Regions from separate parts of the Pseudomonas sp. LBUM1656 genome, predicted to be linked through region 3. Evidence: predicted binding sites of a transcription regulator. Region 3 holds the regulator's gene; each other region holds the start of a gene.
The links. Region 3 encodes FliA, which starts transcription of late flagellar genes. Its sites were predicted from a motif close to CTAAAGTTTNNNNNNNNNNNGCCGNTAA; they were not measured.
Positions count from the first base shown of each region.

Region 1 (4,164 bases), 1.2 Mb from region 3:
ATTGGCCGCGCTGGCTAAAGCTATGGAGTGCCTTTTCAATGCACTGCGCGGTTTTGCCAAAGGCTTGCACGGTAATTTCCGAAAAGGGTCCGCCGCCCTGATCCGCAACAACTACCATGATCACCCGACCATTATTGACCAGTGAGCGCAGCAGCAAGTGTTCACCGCGAAACTGCGCACGCAGGCTGGCGGGTAACAAGGCCGTAAACTGGGCGTTGTTGGCCGGGGTCAATCGAACTTGGGCCTGTTGCGAGAGCAGCCGTTGCAGCACGGTGCTCTGACTGACGACCACGTTCAGGCCCGCCGCTTCTTTCTCTAGCCCGGCCGTTTGATGCGCACGCAGATTGGCGTGGGTGCGGTCGGCCATCAAAATCATCACCCGACGCATGCCGCACGCGACGAGGGCGTCTCGGGCAGAGGTGGTCAGGTGCATCGCATTGGTGAAGCGGCTCGGCTCGACCAGCAGCTCGGCGCATTGTTTACGCCACGCCGTCAGGTCTTCGGTGGTCGGCGCCGGTGCCGGCAATAAACCGGCGTGAATGCGGTTTACGCCCGCTGGCCAGATCAGCGAGACGGCAGGGTGCCAGAGGTCCGGCATTGCATGCTGGCGCGCACTGTTGGCGGCCTGTTGATGCAATTGCTGCTGCACGTCGCTCATCGGCATTTGCAGGTAAAGGCTGGTCAGGTACTGCCAGCGCTCACTGTGCGGACTGTCCCAGGCCTGTTGCGCCGACAGTGCCAGCCCGTTGGCCAGCAACACGGTATTGGCCGGCTGGTTGAGCCAGCGCCGCAGGGTCGGATCGTCATCGAGACGGTTTTGCTGGCGCAGGGGATGCTCGCTGTCCCGGGCAATGCGCAGGACTTTGACCAGTTCGCGCTGCTCGTTGAGCAGCAACCGATAACCTTGTTGCACCCAGATCGGCAGGCGCCAGATGTCCACCAGTGCCTGGCAGATGTCCAGCAGGCGAACGCCGAACAGGTCCTTTTCGACTTTGCGCGCTGACTGGCCCTTATGAATGACCCGCAGTTCCCACTCTTCAAGCAACTGCGGATGAGTCAACGCCATCGGCCACAGCGGCGAGAGAAACAGCAGGCTGCCCCAGTGGATGTCCTGCCACAGGCGCGCCAGGCGACCGGCGAAAAAACCGTTGGCCTGTTGAGTCGCATGCTGGCTGATCAGCTGCAACTGACGCAGCGCCACGGGTATCTGTGATTGAGGTTCGGCAGGCAATCGGGCGAGCAATTCTTCGGTGCGTTTCAACCCGAGTCGATTGATCGCCACCTCAAGGTTCTCAGCAGGCTCGGTCATGCTGCCGTGGGTGTGGCGGTTGGCTTCGCGAATCACACTCAAGGCCAGGGCCGGGCTGTCCTGCAACAGTTCGGCGATGTCGCGAAGCGAGCTGCGGTTATCGGCGAGGGCCTTGCAGACGCGGTCGTGACTGTCTTGCGGAACCGGCAGGCGCACGCCATCGAGAAGCTTTACCCAGCCTTCAAGCGTGGTCGGTTTCGGGGTTGGGATGTTCGTTTCGTTAGCCATGGTTGGACGTGATCATCGTCTGCATTACCTATGCCCCCAGAGGGCTAAATTAGCTTTTCGCTTGAACTGGCTATAGTCTGGCGCAGTTTTGCCGATAAGTAGAAGAAGAGATTTTTTAACTTCCGAATATGACCTTGAACCCGACTCAGTAAGTGCTCTCCTACCTATGGCTAAATTAATCGGCATCATCGTCGTATTCGCGAGCGTGCTCGGCGGATACGTGCTTTCCCACGGCAAGATTGCCGCCCTGATCCAGCCTTTCGAGGTGTTGATTATCGGGGGCGCGGCCCTCGGTGCATTCCTGCAGGCCAACCCGGGTCACATGTTCAAACACGTTCTCAAGAAATCCTTGGGAATGTTCAGCTCGCGCTTCAACCACACGTTCTATCTGGAAGTGCTGGGCCTGATCTACGAGATCCTCAACAAGAGCCGCCGCGAAGGCATGATGGCGATCGAAGGCGACATCGAAGATGCCGCCGCGAGCCCGATTTTCGCCAAGTACCCGGCCGTCCTGAAAGATGACCGCATGACCGCGTACATCTGCGATTACCTGCGCATCATGTCCTCCGGCAACATGGCTCCCCACGAGCTCGAAGGCCTGTTCGACATGGAGCTGACTAGCCTCAAGGAAGATTTGGATCATCCTTCTCATGCGGTGAACGGCATCGCCGACGCCATGCCCGGTTTCGGTATCGTCGCGGCCGTGTTGGGTATCGTGGTGACCATGGCCTCCCTGGGTGAAAGCGATCAGAAAATGATCGGCGTACACGTGGGTGCGGCACTGGTGGGTACTTTCTTCGGTATTCTCGCCGCCTACGGTTTCTTTGGCCCGCTGGCCCATGCCCTGGCCCACGAAGCCAAGGAAGAACTGAACGTCTACGAAGCCATCAAGGCATCGCTGGTGGCTTCGGCTTCCGGTATGCCGCCATCGCTGGCGGTGGAGTTCGGCCGCAAGGTTCTGTACCCGGCGCACCGTCCTAGCTTCGCTGAGCTGGAACAAGCGGTTCGCGGTCGCTAAGTCATGGAAAATAACCAGCCGATAATCATCAAGCGCGTAAAAAAATACGCGGGCGGGCATCACGGGGGCTCCTGGAAAATCGCCTTCGCTGACTTCGCGACGGCGATGATGGCGTTCTTCCTGGTGCTGTGGCTGCTGTCCACCGCCACGCCGGAACAGAAGATTGCCATCGCCGGTTACTTCAAGGACCCGGTCGGCTTTTCCGAAAGCGGCACGCCGTACATCATCGATCTGGGCGGTTCCCCGACCCTGGCGCCCGAGAACACCCTCAACCCCGAGGTGAAGTCTCAGCCGCAGCCGGACCGCGTCACCGTCGACACCGAACAGGTCGAAGGCATGGCCGAGCAGGTCGAGAAGGAACGCCTGGAACTGTTGCTGCAAGAGTTGCAGAACAAGGTCGATGAAAATCCGCAGTTGCAGAAATTCAAGGACCAGATCCTGTTCGAGATCACTCAGGACGGCCTGCGCATCCAGATCATGGACGCGGAAAACCGGCCGATGTTCGACTCAGGCTCAGCGCGTCTGAAACCGTATTTCGAAGACATCCTGCTGGCCATGGCCGACACCATCAAAGCGGTGCCGAACAAGATCAGCATCAGCGGCCACACCGATGCCAAGCCGTACTCGGGCACCGGTGATTTCGGCAACTGGGAACTCTCGGCCAACCGTGCCAATGCCGCTCGCCGTGCGCTGGTCGCCGGCAGCTATCCGGATCAGCAAGTGGCGCGGGTGGTCGGTTATGCCTCGTCGGCGCTGTTCGATCGCGATAACCCGTTCAACCCGGTCAACCGCCGGATCGACATCGTGGTGCTGACCAAGAAAGCCCAGCGCGCCATCGAAGGTTCGCAAGGTGCTGAACCGGCGCCTGCTCCAGCGCAAGGTCAGGGCGGTCCGGGCGAAGTGCCGACCGCGCCGGTCGATCCGAACGCCTTGCCGGCGGATAAACAACCGCTGCCGGCCCATGAGCTACGCGAGCGACTGAATATCTTCGAAGACCCGGCACCGAAACCGGCGGAACCGCCGAAGCAGTGACCCACAAAAAAGCCGCGAGATGATCGCGGCTTTTTTGTGCCTGTCAGAAGCCGCGACGGATGCGGTTTTTGAGCTGGTCGTGAAATAGGTCGGCGTCGCTCTTGTAGGTGCCGCCAACGGATTCGCTGAAGGACTCCATTCCTATTGAGCGTTTGGACATGGACTCTTTGCGGTAGGCATCGATGAAAAAGCTGAGGTCGACATCGTTGCTCAGTTTCGGCCATTTATCGAGGTACAGCGGCAGCGCGCTGGCCCCGATCTTGTAGGAGCAGATCCTGCGATCACTGATGGTCGCTTCACCGATTTCGAACGGCACCCACCAGGACATGGCAGTCTCCTGCGAGACCACCGCCAACAAGTGCGTGCATTCGGTAATGTTGCGGGTGATGACGGTCGTAATGTCGTCGGTTTGCTGGGATTCGGTGTCCAGCACATCGAGATAGGTTTTGATGTTCGCCTGTTTCAGGCGTGCATTGATGACCATTGCCTGGGCGCGGTCGGTGTGCCGGTAGCTGATAAACACTGGCATCAGAAATGTCCCTTGATCGCGAGTTCGCGGTAATAGGCGCCGAGGGCG
Region 1 is NZ_CP166800.1:572,255-576,418, forward strand. It holds gene ACA072_RS02540 (HDOD domain-containing protein) at 1-1,537, opposite strand, end outside; gene motA (flagellar motor stator protein MotA) at 1,704-2,555, shown strand; gene motB (flagellar motor protein MotB) at 2,559-3,587, shown strand; gene ACA072_RS02555 (toll/interleukin-1 receptor domain-containing protein) at 3,631-4,116, opposite strand; gene ACA072_RS02560 (caspase family protein) at 4,116-4,164, opposite strand, start outside.
Region 1: a site for FliA is predicted at 1,608-1,635, ahead of motA (flagellar motor stator protein MotA). Genes of this name have one in related genera too.

Region 2 (4,164 bases), 1.4 Mb from region 3:
TGAAAGTCGGGCCTGAAGGCCTGAACAACAATGAGCGTGTGCAACTGCTGAGCGATCCGGTGGCATTGGCTCGCTTGCACGAGCAGATCTGGAATGAAAGCCACCCCGAGTGGCTGGCCGCCTGGCGCAAATCGGTGAAAGCCGATCCCCATGCGCCGCTGCTGCCGCTCAGACCGCTGAGTGCGCAGCCTCAGTTGGCATAACAAAAAACCCCGCGAAAGCGGGGTTTTTTTGTGCTGATGATCATTCCCACGCTCCGCGTGGGAATGCAGCCCGGGACGCTCCGCGTCCCACGAGCGGACGCAGAGCGTCCATTGAGGCATTCCCGCGCAGGAGCGTGGGAACGATCAAAAAGTGCTGGGCGTGATGAAAACCCTGGCCGTGGAAGGCATGACGCATGGTCTGCGTCACCCACGAAATGTGCTTTGCGCGGGAAGTGGCGGATCGGGTGCTGTTCTTCGATCACGGCAAATTGCTGGAAGATGCCTCGCCGTCCGAGTTCTTCGATACGCCGAAGGATCCGCGGGCGCAGGCGTTTTTGCGTCAGGTCCTCAACAGTAGCGCCTTGGGGGCCGCTAATCGCTAGCAGGCTAGCTCCCACAGTGGATTTGTGGTGTTCACACCAAACCCTGTGGGAGCCAGCCTGCTGGCGATGGCATCAACTCGGTTCCAAGCGGACCCAGGCATTCGCATCACCTCAAACCTTGAACCTGCCAACCAACATCTGCAGATGCGTCCCCAACCGCGCCAGCTCAACGCTGGAGGCCGCGGTCTCTTCACTGGCTGCCGAGGTCTGCTCGGACACATCGCGCACGTTCAGCACGCTACGGTTGATCTCCTCGGCCACCGCGGTTTGCTGCTCGGCCGCCGCAGCAATCTGCTGGTTCATCGACTGAATCGCCGACACGGTGCGGGTGATGCTTTCCAGCGAGCTGCCGGCGCGGCGGGTCAGTTCGACGCTGCTGTCGGTCAGACTGCGGCTGTTGTCCATGATGGTTGCCACCTGCTGGGTGCCGGTTTGCAGGCCGACGATCAGCTCTTCGATTTCCTCGGTGGACTTCTGGGTGCGCTGGGCCAGGCTGCGGACTTCATCGGCGACCACCGCGAAACCACGTCCGGCCTCACCGGCACGGGCGGCTTCAATCGCAGCGTTGAGCGCCAACAGGTTGGTTTGCTGGGCGACGGATTTGATCACGTCGAGCACGCTGCCGATTTTGTCGCTCTCGCGTTTCAGATCGCCCATGGCCGCCGTGGAGTTGCCGACTTCAAGGGCCAGGCGCTCGATCTGGGCGATGGCTTCGCCGACCACTTTGTCGCCTTCGCGGGCCTGTTGGTCGGCGGCGACGGCAGCTTCGGAGGCTTCTTCGGCGTTACGCGCGACTTCCTGCACGGTGGCGGTCATTTCGTTCATCGCGGTGGCCACCTGGTCGGTCTCGACCTTCTGGCTGTTGACCCCGGCGCTGGTCTGCTCGGTGACGGCCGACAGTTCTTCGGCGGCGCTGGCAATTTGCGTGACGCCATCGCTGATGCCACCGATCAGCTCGCGCAGGCCCAGAGTCATGCTCTGCATGGCGCGCTGGAGTTGTCCCAATTCGTCGCGACGCTCGGAAACCAGGTTTTGCGTCAGGTCGCCGGCCGCCACACGCTCGGCGACTTTGAGGGTCTGGTTCAACGGGATCACGATCTGGCGAGTGATCGCCCATGCCGCCAGCAAGCCAAACGCCAAGGCCAGAACGGTGGCCATCAGCAGCAGGTTCTTGGCGTGCGCGGCGTCGGTGTCGCGGACGACAGTTTGTGACACGGTGAGTTTTTTGCTGACATTGAGCAGGATCTCGCCTTGCTCGGCCATGCGCTTGAGGGCTGCGGCGCTGGCAACTTGAGAATCACGGAACTGACTGACAGCGGCGCGGTAGGCTTTGAGTGAATCGGTGGCCTGTTGCAGGTTGGCGATGTGCTGTTCCGGCAGTTTGGACGGCAGGCTTTCCAGGTTCTTCAGGGCGTTGTCGATGGCGTCCAGCGCAGGCTGTTCGGCCTCGGTCTTGCCGCTGTAGGTGTAGCCGCGAACCTGGAAGCGGGCTTGCTGGATCAGCTTGCTCAAGTCGATCACGCTGTTGAAGTCGGCGACACTCTCGCCTTGCAGCATGGATTTTTCGACCTCGGCGACGCGGGCCACTGCGTTATCGGCGGTCGCGCCCAGTTTGCTGCGAGCGTCTTCGCGGGTGGCACCGGCTTGGGTCATCGCGATGAAGGCTTGCTTGTACTGGCTGACAGCGGCCAGTTGCTGGTCAATCATCGCCACGTCGGAAGGTTGTTCGATCAATTTCCGGGCGGTTTGCAAACCGGCATCGAGTTGGCTCAGCAGGTCGTTCACGGCGGCCGGGCCTTGTTCGCCGCGGCGCATGTCGTAGTCCATGCGGGCCAGGCGCAGGTCTTTGGTCAGGTCATTGAGGCTGGCGATAAACCCGAGCTTGTCGCCACGGCTCATCACACCCGTCAGGCCGGTCCAGCCGGTGAAGGTGATCAGCAACGTGAGCAGCAGCACCAGACCGAAGCCGATCCCCAGTTTGCGATTGACGCTTACATTTCCCAGACTCTCGGCTAGCCAACGGTACATGCTGCTACTCCCTCGGACCACTCATTGGTTTTATGGGAACTGTATCGGCAGGCGGGCGGGAATCTGTAGGCGTACACCGTGGTTGGGACGACAAACTCCCCTGTGGGAGCGGGCTTGCAGCGGTGACCGGAGGTTAGAACAGCCGGGCGAGCAGCGCGGTGACGGCGGTTTCGACGCGCAGGATGCGCTCGCCGAGTTGCACCGGTTGCAGGCCAGACTTGGCCAGCAGGTCGATTTCGTAAGGGATCCAGCCGCCCTCGGGGCCGATGGCCAGGGTTACCGGTTCGTCCAGACCTCGGGGGCAGGGCGGGTAGTTGCCGGGGTGGCCGACCAGGCCGAGGGTGCCTTCGGTTATGGCCGGCAGGCGATCTTCGACGAAGGGCTTGAAGCGTTTCTCGATGACAATTTCCGGCAGCACACTGTCCCGGGCCTGTTCCAGGCCGAGGATCAATTGCTCACGAATTGCCTCGGGCTCCAGAAACGGCGTTTGCCAGAAGCTCTTCTCGACGCGATAGCTGTTCACCAGGATGATTCGTGGCACACCCATGGCCGCCACGGTCTGAAACACCCTGCGCAGCATTTTCGGCCGTGGCAGGGCCAATACCAGTGTCAGCGGCAGCTTGGCCGGTGGCGGCTGGTCGAGGGTGACGCGCAGTTCGGCTTCATCGGCGTCCAGACGCAGCACTTCGGCCGAGCCCATCAGCCCGCCGATACGCCCGACGCGCATGCTGTCACCCACCTCGCAACGATGAACTTCCTGCATGTGCGTCAACCGGCGATCACGCAGGATCACCCGGTCGGCCGCAATGAAATCGGCATCGATGAGGAGCAGCAGGTTCACGGCTGGGTCGCTGGCGGCTGGTCGTTGTGATCGTCAACCGGCTGGTCGTCGGGATGCTCGCCGCGCTTGCTGATCAGGCCGCCGAACAGGATGCCGATTTCAAACAGCAACCACATCGGTACGGCCAACAGCGTCTGCGAGAAGATGTCCGGCGGCGTCAGGATCATGCCGACCACGAAGCAGCCGATGATCACGTACGGGCGGATTTTCTTCAGGTAAGCGACGTTGACCACGCCGATCCACACCAGCAACACCACGGCCACCGGGATCTCGAACGCCACGCCGAAGGCGAAGAACAGCGTCATGACGAAGTCGAGGTAACTGCTGATGTCCGTCATCATTTCCACACCGGCCGGGGTGGCGGCGGCGAAGAATTTGAAGATCAGCGGGAACACCAGGTAATAGGCGAACGCCATGCCGGCGTAGAACAGCATGATGCTCGATACCAGCAACGGCACGGCGACGCGCTTCTCATGCTTGTACAGGCCCGGCGCGATGAAGCCCCAGATCTGATGCAGGATCACCGGGATCGCCAGGAACAGCGAGACCATCATGGTCAGCTTCAGCGGCGTCAGGAACGGCGACGACACGTCGGTGGCGATCATCGTCGCGCCCACTGGCAGGTACTGGCGCAGCGGCGTCGAAACGAAGGTGTAGATCTGCTGGGTGAAGGCGAACAGCCCGGCGAAGATGATGAAGATCGCCGCTA
Region 2 is NZ_CP166800.1:405,742-409,905, forward strand. It holds gene mdoH (glucans biosynthesis glucosyltransferase MdoH) at 1-203, shown strand, start outside; partial or broken gene ACA072_RS01870 (amino acid ABC transporter ATP-binding protein) at 352-586, shown strand; gene ACA072_RS01875 (methyl-accepting chemotaxis protein) at 698-2,614, opposite strand; gene ACA072_RS01880 (16S rRNA (uracil(1498)-N(3))-methyltransferase) at 2,748-3,455, opposite strand; gene tatC (twin-arginine translocase subunit TatC) at 3,452-4,164, opposite strand, start outside.
Region 2: a site for FliA is predicted at 2,656-2,683, ahead of ACA072_RS01875 (methyl-accepting chemotaxis protein). Genes of this name have one in related genera too.

Region 3 (4,164 bases):
ATCGGCGCCAGCCACTGGAGCAACGGCCGGCGCCTCGGCTTGAGCCTTGACGGCGTTCAGCGAGTCCAGCAGTTGTTCGAATTCGTTATCGGTGATGTCGCCCGATTCTTCAGCGGCCGGTGCTTCGACCACTTCGGCAACCGGTGCGGTTTCATCCGTCGTTTGCGGCTCGGCCAGACGGGCCAGTGCCGCGAGCAATTCAGGCGTGGCAGCCGTGATCGGGCTGCGTTCGCGCACTTCGGTGAACATGCTGTTCACCGCGTCCAGCGCTTCGAGAACCACGTCCATCAGTTCCGAGTCGACGCGACGTTCACCCTTGCGCAGGATGTCGAACACGTTCTCGGCGATGTGACAGCACTCCACCAGCTCGTTGAGCTGGAGGAAGCCGGCGCCCCCTTTTACAGTGTGAAAACCGCGAAAAATTGCATTGAGCAAATCCGCATCATCCGGTCGGCTTTCCAGCTCGACCAGCTGTTCGGACAGTTGCTCTAGAATCTCGCCGGCCTCAACCAGGAAATCCTGAAGGATCTCTTCATCGGCGCCGAAGCTCATTAAGGGGGTGCTCCTACAGGTCTAAAAACCTAAAAAACCTAAAATTCTAAAACCCTAGGCTGGATAGCAAATCGTCCACATCGTCCTGACCGGACACAACGTCTTCTCTTTTATCGGCATGAATCTGCGGACCTTCACCCTGAGAGAGATGTTTTTGCGGATCTTTTTCAGCGAGCATCGCATCACGGTCATGTTCGATACCCGCAAAGCGGTCTACCTGACTGGCCATGAGCACGAGCTTGAGCAGGTTGCTTTCAACTTCGGTGACCAACTGGGTCACGCGCTTGATCACCTGACCGGTGAGGTCCTGGTAATCCTGGGCCAGCAGAATGTCGTTGAGGTTGCTCGACACCGTGCGATTGTCTTCGCTGCTGCGTGTCAGGAAACCGTCGACCCGCCGGGCCAGCTCGCGGAACTCTTCAGCCCCGACTTCGCGACGCATGAACCGCCCCCAATCCGTGCTCAACGCCTGGGCTTCTTCGCTCAGGCTGTTGACCAGCGGCGTGGCGTTCTCCACCAGGTCCATGGTGCGGTTGGCGGCGGCCTCGGTCAGCTTGACCACATACCCCAGGCGCTCGGTGGCGTCCGTGATCTGTGACACTTCCTCGGCTTGCGGCATGTTCGGGTCAATCTGGAAATTGACGATCGCGCTATGCAGCTCGCGAGTGAGCTTGCCCACTTCCTGATACAGGCCGCGGTCACGGGTCTGATTGAGCTCATGGATCAGTTGCACCGCGTCGCCGAACCTGCCTTTTTCAAGGCTTTCGACCAGTTCGACCGCGTGTTTTTTCAGGGTCGATTCAAAATCGCCCAGTGAAGATTCTTTATGCTCCATAGCTCCCCCGTGGCGCAGTGGATCAACCGATGCGTTCGAAAATCTTCTCGATTTTTTCTTTCAACGCCTGGGCCGTGAAGGGTTTGACCACATAGCCGTTAACACCGGCCTGGGCCGCTTCGATAATCTGCTCGCGCTTGGCTTCTGCAGTCACCATCAGCACCGGCAGGTGCTTGAGCTTTTCATCGGCGCGCACGTGACGCAGCAGATCGATACCGGTCATGCCAGGCATGTTCCAGTCCGTTACCAGAAAGTCGATGCTCCCGCTGTTGAGAACCGGAATGGCGGTAGTGCCATCGTCGGCCTCGACCGTGTTGGTGAACCCAAGGTCACGCAACAGGTTTTTTATGATCCGCCGCATCGTTGAGAAGTCATCAACGATGAGGATTTTCATGTTCTTGTCCAATTCGACCTCCAAGCAGTCTTAAACGCGCCCAGCACCTGGACGCGCCATTTCAATCAATCCGGCAATGCACTCGATGACTGTCTGGAGCACAACAGATCGCGACCGGTGCAGTTCAACACTCCACCGGCCTCGTTCGCAGTGTCCCCACACTGCCTTCAGCGCGCTCGCCACTCCCCCAAACGCCCCCGCAAACGGGCCGCGCACTGGCTATGTAACTGGCTGACCCGCGATTCGCTGACCCCCAGGACCTCACCGATTTCCTTGAGGTTCAGCTCTTCGTCGTAGTACAGCGCCAACACCAGTCGCTCACGCTCCGGCAAATTGGCAATCGCGTCCGCCAGCGCTGCCTGGAAGCGTTCATCTTCCAGATCGCGTGACGGCTCCAGATGTGCACTCGCGCCATCCTCATGCAGCCCTTCGTGTTCGCCGTCCTGCAACAGATCGTCGAAACTGAATAACCGGCTGCCCAGGGTGTCGTTCAAAATCCCGTAATAATCGTCGAGACTCAATTGGAGTTCGGCCGCAACCTCATGATCTTTAGCGTCACGACCGGTTTTAGCTTCAATCGAGCGAATTGCGTCGCTGACCATGCGGGTATTGCGGTGGACCGAACGTGGCGCCCAGTCCCCCTTGCGTACTTCATCGAGCATCGCGCCGCGGATTCGAATGCCCGCGTACGTCTCGAAACTCGCGCCTTTGCTGGCGTCGTATTTGGTCGACACTTCAAGCAGGCCGATCATCCCGGCCTGGATCAGGTCTTCAACCTGGACACTGGCCGGCAGACGGGCCAGCAAGTGGTAAGCAATGCGTTTGACCAGTGGCGCGTAACGCTCGATCAGCTCGTACTGCGCGTCACGTGCCGACTTCTTGTAGAGGTTGTAGCCACTGGCTGTCATAGGACGGGTCCTGCGGTCTGTTGCACGAGGCGCTCGACGAAAAACTCCAGGTGCCCACGCGGGTTGGCAGGCAACGGCCAGGTGTCGACCTTCTGCGCGATCGCCTTGAACGCCAGGGCGCACTTGGAACGCGGGAAGGCTTCGTAGACGGCACGCTGCTTCTGCACGGCCTTGCGCACGCTTTCGTCGTAAGGCACCGCGCCGACGTATTGTAGGGCGACGTCGAGGAAGCGGTCCGTGACCTTGGTCAACTTGGCGAACAGGTTGCGACCTTCCTGCGGGCTCTGGGCCATGTTGGCCAGGACGCGGAAGCGGTTCATGCCGTAATCGCGGTTCAGCAGTTTGATCAGCGCGTAGGCATCAGTGATCGAAGTCGGCTCGTCGCAGACCACCAGCAAGACTTCTTGCGCGGCGCGAACAAAACTGACTACCGAGTCACCAATACCCGCAGCGGTGTCGATCACCAAGACGTCGAGGTTGTCGCCGATATCGCTGAAGGCCTGAATCAGGCCGGCGTGTTGGGCCGGGCTCAGATGAACCATGCTCTGCGTGCCGGACGCGGCCGGGACGATGCGAATACCGCCAGGGCCTTGCAACAGAACGTCGCGCAGCTCACAGCGGCCTTCGATCACGTCGGCCAGGGTACGTTTGGGTGTCAGCCCCAGCAGGACGTCGACGTTCGCCAGCCCCAGATCGGCGTCCAGCAGCATGACGCGCCGGCCGAGCTCAGCTAGAGCCAGGGACAAGTTCACTGACACGTTAGTCTTCCCGACGCCACCTTTGCCGCCGGTCACCGCGATCACCTGTACGGGATGCATGCTGCCCATGTTATTTCTTTACCTTGTCTTGCATAGACGGAGGCCACATTACTGGCTGCGCGTTCATCAACTGAACAATGCATGGCAGACCATCGATGTAGGTACAAAAACGGTTCATTAGTACCTCAGCCAACCTGCTTGGTCGGGCTGTGGTAAATATCAGCGAACATGTCAGCCATGGCTTCTTCGCTGGGTTCTTCTTGCATTTGCACGCTTACGGCGCGACTGACCAACTGATGACGACGCGGCAGATGCAGATCATCCGGAATACGCGGGCCATCGGTCAGGTACGCCACCGGCAATTCATGACTGATGGCCAGGCTCAACACCTCACCCAGACTTGCCGTTTCATCCAGTTTAGTCAGGATGCAGCCAGCGAGCCCGCAGCGCTTGTAACTGTGATAAGCGGCCGTTAGAACCTGTTTCTGGCTGGTGGTTGCCAGAACCAGATAATTTTTTGACTTGATGCCACGTCCAGCCAGGCTTTCGAGCTGCATGCGCAGGGCCGGATCGCTGGCCTGAAGGCCCGCGGTATCAATCAGCACCACGCGTTTGCGCAACAATGGATCCAGCGCCTGGACCAGCGATTGGCCCGGATCGACGTGGGTTACCGACACGTTGAGAATCCGGCCCAAGGTCTTCAATTGTTCCTGCGCA
Region 3 is NZ_CP166800.1:1,787,803-1,791,966, reverse strand. It holds gene ACA072_RS07940 (chemotaxis protein CheA) at 1-552, opposite strand, end outside; gene ACA072_RS07935 (protein phosphatase CheZ) at 599-1,387, opposite strand; gene ACA072_RS07930 (chemotaxis response regulator CheY) at 1,410-1,781, opposite strand; gene fliA (RNA polymerase sigma factor FliA) at 1,949-2,689, opposite strand; gene fleN (flagellar synthesis regulator FleN) at 2,686-3,516, opposite strand; gene flhF (flagellar biosynthesis GTPase FlhF) at 3,633-4,164, opposite strand, start outside.